DNA from 2 places in the Paraburkholderia sp. GAS206C genome. Region 2 is predicted to be linked to the other one. Evidence: riboswitches for the same ligand, from Rfam matches in the RefSeq annotation. Region 2 holds a riboswitch; the other holds the start of a gene.
What was found. A riboswitch is a leader RNA that binds a small molecule or an ion and turns the genes downstream of it on or off. The one in region 2 is predicted to bind ZMP and ZTP.
Positions count from the first base shown of each region.

Region 1: linked by a shared signal. The riboswitch ahead of P3T20_RS16475 (tetrahydrofolate dehydrogenase/cyclohydrolase catalytic domain-containing protein) and the one ahead of glyA (serine hydroxymethyltransferase) in region 2 are both predicted to bind ZMP and ZTP.

Region 1 is NZ_JBNDKR010000005.1:375,880-380,289, reverse strand. Features, by position in the region: gene P3T20_RS16485 (aromatic ring-hydroxylating oxygenase subunit alpha) at 1-883, shown strand, start outside; gene P3T20_RS16480 (MFS transporter) at 897-2,141, opposite strand; ZMP/ZTP riboswitch at 2,234-2,316, shown strand; gene P3T20_RS16475 (tetrahydrofolate dehydrogenase/cyclohydrolase catalytic domain-containing protein) at 2,487-3,353, shown strand; gene cysS (cysteine--tRNA ligase) at 3,604-4,410, shown strand, end outside.
Region 2 is NZ_JBNDKR010000002.1:622,943-627,352, forward strand. Features, by position in the region: gene P3T20_RS07160 (PilW family protein) at 1-15, opposite strand, end outside; gene P3T20_RS07165 (type IV pilus modification PilV family protein) at 12-437, opposite strand; partial or broken gene P3T20_RS07170 (GspH/FimT family pseudopilin) at 434-999, opposite strand; gene nrdR (transcriptional regulator NrdR) at 1,150-1,632, opposite strand; gene glyA (serine hydroxymethyltransferase) at 1,636-2,883, opposite strand; ZMP/ZTP riboswitch at 3,059-3,158, opposite strand; gene ydfG (bifunctional NADP-dependent 3-hydroxy acid dehydrogenase/3-hydroxypropionate dehydrogenase YdfG) at 3,445-4,191, shown strand; gene ybgC (tol-pal system-associated acyl-CoA thioesterase) at 4,249-4,410, shown strand, end outside.

The DNA.
Region 1 (4,410 bases), on a different contig from region 2:
CGGCGGCGTGGTGGACGGCGAAAACATCCGCTGCTGTTATCACGGCTGGACCTACGATTGCACGGGCCGTTGCGTCGATATTCCCTATCTCGGCCGTGAGCGGCTGCCCAACGGCGTGCGCTCGTACCCGTGCCGCGAGGAACAAGGGTTGATCTTCGTGTTCCCGGGCAATCCTGCGCTGGCTGAGGAGCGCCCGTTGCCGCCGCTTGCCTCGCTTGGCGACAAGGCGTACAAGACGCGCCGCTTTGGCCGCGAAGTGAAGTGCCACTACTCGTTCATGCACGAAAACCTGATGGACATGAACCATCAGTTCCTGCACCGCAAGCAGATGGGGCAGATGCGGGCGCGGTCGCTGGGACGGCGTCGCGGCGAGGGCTGGGTCGAGGTGGACTACACGTTCGCGCGGATGGCCGGCGAGCAGCCGATCGGCGAAGCGCTGGTCTTCGGCCAGAGCCGTAAAGGCACGCAAGGCGCGGACAAGGACGTGATGACCATCCGCACCGAATATCCGTACCAGACGCTGCAGATCCGCACGTCGGATTCGACGCTCGTGATGAACCTGTGGATCGTGTATGTGCCGGTCGATAGCGAGCAGCGCGTCAACCGCACCTTCGGCCTGCTGTCCATCCGCAAGCCGGGCATTCCGGTCCTGCTCGATATGGCGTGGCCACTGCTAGTGTGGTTCACCGAGCGGATTTTCAAGGAAGACCGCTGGATCGTTGAGCGTGAACAGGAAGCGCACGATCGCCAAGGGGCGGACTGGAACCACGAGGTGTTTCCGGTCATCAACGAACTGCGCGCACTGTTGCGCGAGTGCGGCGCGCCGCCGGCTGCGGGCCATTTCAAAGGTGTGCGTATTGGGCCGGCCGAAGCAACGACCTAAGGCGACGGCGGGCTCATTCGCTTTCCGCGATGCCCGCCTTGGACAAGCCTGATTCACTCTCGGCGCGGGCTGTGCGTCTGCGCTGCAGCCATGGCTCCGCAATCGACGCCACAGCGCCGATTGCGCCCATCGTCAGCGAGAGCGTCACGATCAGCAAACCCGTATGGGCGCGGCTGGCGAACACCCCTACCAGCAATCCCGCCAGTGGCTGGGTCATGTTGTTCAGCAGGATGATGACGCCCGTGGTTTTGCCGTAGTCCTGGGGTGGAATGATCTTTTGCCGGGCGCTTCGAATGTAGACGTTGAACATCTTGTCGAAGCCGGTGATCAGCACGAAGCCCACCGCGTAGCCCCACGGGCCTGGGCTCGCGCCGGCCAGCACGCCTCCCAGGCAGATTGCCAGAAACGCCAGCAGACCCAACGTTTTCCTCGAAAACGAGGCGCGGGCGATCGTCACCAGAATCAAGACGGTGGCGATTGCGCCGATGGTTTGCAGCACCGCGTAAAAGCGTCCCGATTGATGATGGATGCCGGTGACCATGGCAGCGGATGTGGCCAGCGTCACGCCGATGACCAGGTTCTCGGCGGCGGCCAGCAGAATGACCTTCTTCAGACCGGGTAGGCGCACGACATGCTGTACTGCGGTTCGCAGCGGTTGGGTCCAGTGGCCTTGGGGCGGTTCTGCTGCGATAGCCTGAAAACCGCTCATGCGCTGCCACAACACAAACGACGCGTCGGCGATCAGGAACAGCACTCCGGTGGTGACCACGACGAACTCCCAGCGCCACCAGCCGAGCAGCAGCGCCGCTGCCATTGGGCCAAGTACGACGCCGAGCTGATCGGCCAATTGGGAGACCGCCAGCACGCGTTCGAACTTATGCGCTTTGAAGATTTGCGGCAGCATGACTTCGCGGGCGACGAAGCCTTGGCTCGTCAGGATGCCGCAGCAAGCGGAGAGCGCAATCAGCCAGCCGATTCCGCCGAAGGCCGCGTAACCGACGACCCCTGCGATACAGACGACGGCACGGTAGGTCTGGCTGATACGCATCAGCTTGAGTGGGGAGAAGCGGTCGCTGAACGCGCCGAAGAGCGGGAAGAACAGATAGCGCGGCAGCGCTTCGACGAAAAAGGCGATACCGGACCACGACACTTTCTGGGTCGTCTGGAATACGACTAGTGGTACCAGGAACAGCAGAATCTGGTCGGCCAGCCGTGCAAAGAAAAGCGAGCAGAAAAATGCCTGATGGTTGACGCGCACGGTTCTTTACCTGTTGGTCACGGTGCTTCGCAGGGGTGGCGGGAGCGTAGCGGGCAGACTGAAGGATAACCGGTGTTAGCGTGAGTTATCATAGGCGCCTACGCGACTGGCGAGAGAAGATGGATCACCATCGGGAAGCGTAGAGGTCGCACCGCCGTTCGCCTGGGCATCTTGATCGTTCTCTTAAGGAGACTTCCGATGACTGCCCCGAGTATTGCCCTTCCCCTCGCTTCATTTCTATTGCCCGCATGTCACCGTCTGCGCGGCGTCGTATTTCCCCGGTATTGCGTCCATCTTTTGCAGCGTAGCGGCTATTACAGCGCGACCATCGTGTGGAGCTGAGCCATGAACAATCCTCTGAATTGTGTGATCCTGGACGGCAAGGCGCTCGCCGCTTTGGGCGAACAGTCTTTGTCCGCACGCGTAGCCGCCCTCAAGACAAACAACGGCGCCCAGACGCCCATACTCGCTACCATTCTGGTCGGTGACGATCCGGCCTCCGCTACCTATGTGCAGATGAAGGGCAACGCGTGCCGGCGCGTCGGGATGGATTCGCGTCTGGTCAAACTGCCTGCCAGCAGCACCACGGACGAGGTCCTCGCCGAGATCGAAAAGCTCAACGCCGATCCTAACGTTCAAGGGATCTTGTTGCAGCATCCCGTGCCCGCTCAAGTCGATGAACGCCGATGTTTCGATAGCATCTCGATTCTCAAGGACGTCGACGGCGTGACGAGCCACGGCTTTGGCCGCATGGCGCTGGGCGAACCGGCGTTCGGCCCCGCGACGCCAACCGGCATCATGCGGCTGCTCGCGCACTACAAGATCGAGCTGGCCGGCAAGCGCGCGGTCGTGGTGGGCCGTAGCGCGATCCTCGGCAAGCCTATGGCGCTGATGCTGTCGAATGCGAACGCGACCGTCACCTTGTGTCATTCGAAGACGCTTGATCTCGAGGCCGAGGTACGCCGCGCGGAAATCGTCGTGGGCGCGGTGGGCAAGCCGAGGTTCATCCCGAGTCGCTGGATTAGCGACGGTGCTGTCGTGATCGATGCCGGCTACCATCCTGGCGGTGTCGGCGATATCGATCTCGATGGGCTTACGAGCCGCTGCTCGGCAGTGACGCCAGTGCCGGGCGGCGTGGGTCCGATGACGATCGCCACGCTGATCGCGCAGACCGTTGATGCCGCCGAGCGGGCAGTGCGCGGCGAAGATTAGCGCGGCGAAGGCTAGCTCGCAGCCCGCCAAACCGATTGACCAAAAAATAGACGCGCGTTAGCATCGTCCTCATGAACACCTCTGCCCTCTCCCTCGTCTGCCGCAAACACGCATGCTGTCAAAGCCTGCCAGAGGGAGCTTGCGTCTAGCGCGTCGGTTTGCGTCACGTTCAAGCTGGTTCCTGATGGCCACCCGTTGAAAGACTGGTGGCTTTTTTGTTTTTCGCCTTCCAAACCATACGGAAACTTCGATGTCTCTCGCCCTGTACGACACCTGGTCGCGCACTGTGCGGCCGTTCACAGCTCTGCAACCCAGTCACGTGGGTCTGTATTGCTGCGGACCTACGGTGTACGACCATGCGCACATCGGCAATCTGCGGACATATGTTTTCGAAGACGTGCTGCGACGAGTTCTTGCGCTAAACGGCTACAAGGTGCGGCACGTCGTCAATATTACTGATGTCGGCCATCTTGTCTCCGATGCCGATGAAGGTGAAGACAAGATGGAAAAGGGCAGCCGTCGCACGGGCGAGTCTGCATGGGAGATTGCGGAACGCTACACGCGTGCGTTCATGAGCGACTGGCGGGCGCTCAACCTGCTGGAACCCACGCTGTGGTGCCGCGCGACGGACCACATCGCGGAGCAGATCGCTTTCGTTGCCGAACTGGAACGCACCGGTTGCACATATCGGACGAACGACGGTGTGTACTTCGACACGAGCAGGCAGGACGACTATGGCTATCTGGCGCGTCTCGATCACGCCGGTTTGCAGGCTGGCAAGCGCGTTGCGCTAGGAGAGAAGCGCAGTGCGACGGATTTTGCGTTGTGGAAATTCAGTCCACCTGGATCGACGCGGCAAATGGAATGGGACAGCCCGTGGGGTCGCGGTTTTCCGGGTTGGCATATCGAGTGCTCGGCGATGTCCGCTAAGTACTTGGGGCCTTGGTTTGACATTCATTGCGGTGGCGAAGATCACATCGCCGTGCATCACAGCAATGAGATCGCGCAGACGCAAGCTCGACACGGCACGCGCTCAGCCAACTTCTGGATGCATGGA
Region 2 (4,410 bases):
GGCACGTAGTTTCATTTGACAAACGCCACGGCAGAACACGACAGTCCAGCGGCAACCGGCAGATCGCCGCACGAATCGGGCTTGTCTATCACCTGCACCGATGCGGGCGTCTTGGCCACAGCCGACCATATGACGCGCGCGAACGAGACTCCCTGGCCGTGCTCGCTAATCGACGCGTCGCCCTTCGGCAGCAGACTCGCAGTGCGATCGCTCCACTGTCGCAAGGCGGTGTCGCCACCTGCCGGTGCGCGTGCCGCCTCCGCCAAGGCGTCCGACAGAAGCGCGGCGCGTTCCCGCAGTGCTGCAGCACGTGTGTCTCGCGCAATCCATAACTGCGTCGCAATCAGGCCGAGGGCCGTGACTGCTGTCAGCGCAACCGCAAGCATGACCTCGATCAGCGATGCGCCGCGCGACCATCTGGCCTGTGCAGCGATCATGACGTCGCTCCGCAAGCGCCGTCGACGATGCGCGCCGTCCACCCGCAGCGATACGGATGCAGCGCCGCCACGACTGCCCTTGTGTCGCCCGCGAAGGGGCGTGCGGTGCGATGTCGAAGCTACGGAAGCTGCCGATCAACTGACCGGAGGGCGGCGTGAATGTGAGATTCGTCTCGGTCCCGGCAATACTCACCGCTGCCAGTTCGGCCTGCGCACGTAACACCGATGGCGTTCCAGCGCGCTCGACCATCACTGCCCAACCGCATGACCAGTCGGCTAATCCGGTGCGGCAAGCTTGCCCGGAGGCAAGACAGTGCCTTGCCGCGTCGACCCGGCACACAGTCACACGCACACCGCGCCTGACAGCTTCGCTGCGCGCGTATGACAACGTCGAAAGGAGGGCTCGCGCACGCGCATCGACCTGGTCTCGCGTATGCCACGCGACGAACGACGGTGTCGTCATAACCGCGATGACCGCCAGCACGGCAACCACGACCAATGTTTCGATCAACGTAAAACCGCGGGCCACGCGCGGTAAATCTGCATCCTGCTTCATCTGCATTCCTCAACTTCAAAAGAATGCGATCAATTTACGCAAGCAGGAGTGCGTCGACAATCTGCCGAACGGCCAGGTAGCGGACGAGCGGCGTCACCCGCAACAATGTCGGTGTGACGGCTACAGGGGGAATAAAAGATGCTATTGCGCGAACAATCAGCGCTTGCGGGTAGGCTTAGGCGGCGTCGCCGCGCGGCGAAACTCTTCGATGACGTCTTCGAATTCAGACACATCCTCGAAACGCCGGTAGACAGAAGCAAAGCGCACGTAAGCAATCGTGTCGAGCGCGCGCAACTCGTTCATCACGAGTTCGCCAAGACGCTCGCTGCGCACTTCGCGCTCGCCACTGCCCAGCAGTTGGTATTCAATGCGGGCGACAGCCGCGTCGACCGCGTCCGCCGCAACCGGGCGCTTGCGCAGCGCCAGTTGCATGCTCGCGACGATCTTGCGGCGATCGAATTCGGTGCGGCTGCCATCCTTCTTGACGACCGAGGGCAACGCCAGCTCAACCCGCTCATACGTCGTAAAACGTTTGTCGCAGGCCGGGCAGCGGCGGCGCCGGCGAATCGCGGCGCCGTCCTCGGATACGCGCGAGTCCACGACCTGCGTATCGTCATGCCGGCAGAAGGGGCAGCGCATCGCTTACTTGTAGACCGGGAAGCGCTTGGTCAACTCGGCGACCTGCGTGCGAACGCGTTCGATCGTCGCCACGTCTTCCGGGTTGTCCAGCAGATCAGCGATCAGGTTACCCACCTGCTCCGCTTCCTTCACGCCAAAACCGCGCGTGGTCATGGCAGGCGAACCGAGACGGATACCGCTCGTCACGAACGGCTTTTCCGGATCGTTCGGAATTGCGTTCTTGTTGACGGTAATATGCGCCGCGCCGAGCGCCGCTTCCGCTGCCTTGCCCGTGGTGTGCTTCGCACGCAGGTCGACCAGCATGACGTGGCTTTCCGTACGGCCCGAGACGATGCGCAGACCGCGCTTCACGAGCGTTTCGGCCAGCACCCGGGCGTTGTCCACGACCTTCTGCTGGTATTCCTTGAATTCCGGCGACAGCGCTTCCTTGAACGCAACGGCCTTGCCGGCAATCACGTGCATCAGCGGACCACCCTGGATGCCCGGGAAGATTGCCGAGTTGATCGCCTTTTCAAACTCGGCCTTCATCAGGATCACGCCGCCGCGCGGGCCGCGCAGGCTCTTGTGAGTCGTGGTGGTGACGAAGTCCGAATGCGGCACCGGGTTCGGGTAGACACCCGCGGCGATCAGACCGGCGTAGTGCGCCATGTCGACCATCAGGTACGCGCCAACCGATTTGGCGATCTTCGACAGACGCTCGAAGTCGATGCGCAGCGCGAAGGCCGAGGCGCCGGCCACGATCAGCTTCGGCTTGTGTTCCTGGGCGAGCTTCTCAGCCGCGTCGTAGTCGATGTCTTCCGCTTCGTTCAAACCGTAGCTGACGACGTTGAACCACTTGCCCGACATGTTGACCGGCGAGCCGTGCGTGAGGTGGCCGCCGTGCGCGAGGCTCATGCCCATGATCGTGTCGCCCGGCTTGAGCATGGCGAAGAACACGCCCTGGTTCGCCTGCGATCCGGAATTCGGCTGCACGTTCGCAGCTTCAGCGCCGAACAGTTCCTTGACGCGGTCGATAGCGAGCTGCTCGACGATGTCCACATATTCGCAGCCGCCGTAGTAGCGCTTACCCGGATAACCTTCCGCGTACTTGTTGGTGAGTTGCGAGCCTTGCGCAGCCATGACAGCCGGGCTCGTGTAGTTTTCCGACGCGATCAGTTCGATGTGGTCTTCCTGACGGCGGTTTTCCTGCTCGATCGCTTTCCAGAGTTCAGGATCGACGTTGGCGATGGTGCTTTGGGCTCTGTCAAACATACGGGTTCCGTTGAGTGTTTTCAGGTTGACCGGATCGTGCGCCGAATTTCGTGCAGAAAGCGTAGTGGGTACGCGGCGCTGCTGGCGGCTGTGCCAGCCCTGACGTGGCGGATGAAGATAAGCCGCACACGCGAGGCAGGACAGCCACCGGCGGCGCAATTGACTGCGCGCGGATCACGGCTGCCCAGGCGAACGGCAAAACGGCACCCTGCGCTTCACGGTGGGACGCTCCACCTTGAACCTGTTTGGTTCTATCGCCAGTCACGCAGGGATGAGCGCGTTAGTTTATTGGAACCGCCTGGAATAGGCAACCGGCCCGCCGCGTGGGCCGCAAGGGCAAGCGCTCTGCAAACATCAGACGAAATTCCACTACGAGCAGGAGCCGTCCCGCCATCCGTAGCGCCCGCCGAGGCCGACGGCCAGGCCGTGAATGACTCACCGGTCTCTCACGTCGCATCCGCGCGTCTGGAGACACTCCACTGGCGGCAAGGGCGTTCTTGCCGCAGCGCCGCATTGCAAGTAGGCTTGGCGACTTTCCCCTCTCCCCATCAGGAAAACGCAATGATCGTCTTCGTCACCGGGGCGTCCGCAGGATTCGGCGCTGCCATCGCCCGTACTTTCGTCAAGGGCGGCCATCGCGTCGTCGCCACCGCGCGCCGTAAAGACCGTCTGCAGGCGCTTGCCGACGAACTTGGTGAAGCGCTTCTGCCGCTCGAGCTCGACGTGCGCGACCGTGCCGCCGTCGCCGCCGTCCCCGCTGCGCTGCCGGAGAGCTTTGCGGCGATCGACGTGCTGGTGAACAACGCGGGCCTCGCGCTTGGCCTTGAACCTGCGCAACGCGCGAACCTCGACGACTGGCAAACCATGATCGACACGAACTGCTCCGGGCTCGTGCACGTCACGCATGCATTGCTACCCGGGATGGTCGAGCGCAAATGCGGCCATGTGTTTAACCTAAGTTCGGCGGCGGCAAACTGGCCGTATGCGGGTGGTAACGTCTACGGCGCCACTAAAGCGTTCGTACGGCAGTTCAGCCTGAACCTGCGCGCCGATCTGGCCGGCACGCCGTTGCGCGTAACCGATGTTGAGCCTGGCTTGTGCGGGGGTACCGAGTTTTCCAACGTGCGCTTTCGCGGCGACGACGAGAAGGCGGCCAACGTCTACCAGAACGTGCAGCCGCTGACCGCCGAAGACATCGCCGATGCGATCTACTGGACCGCGACGCGCCCGGCACACGTCAACGTCAATACGATCGAACTGATGCCCGTCGCGCAGTCGTTTGCGGGGTTGTCGGTGCATCGCGGCTGAGGCTGCCTTATCCGGACTGACCCACGAAATAACGTGGGGTTTTGCGTTCCGGGTAAAATGCGCCGCATGAATATGTCCCCCAGCGAGCCCGATGCGGGAATCGGCTTCATCTGGCCGATTCGCGTGTACTACGAAGATACCGATGCTGGCGGCATCGTGTTCTACGCGAATTATTTGAAGTTTTTCGAGCGGGCACGTACCGAATGGCTACGAGCATGC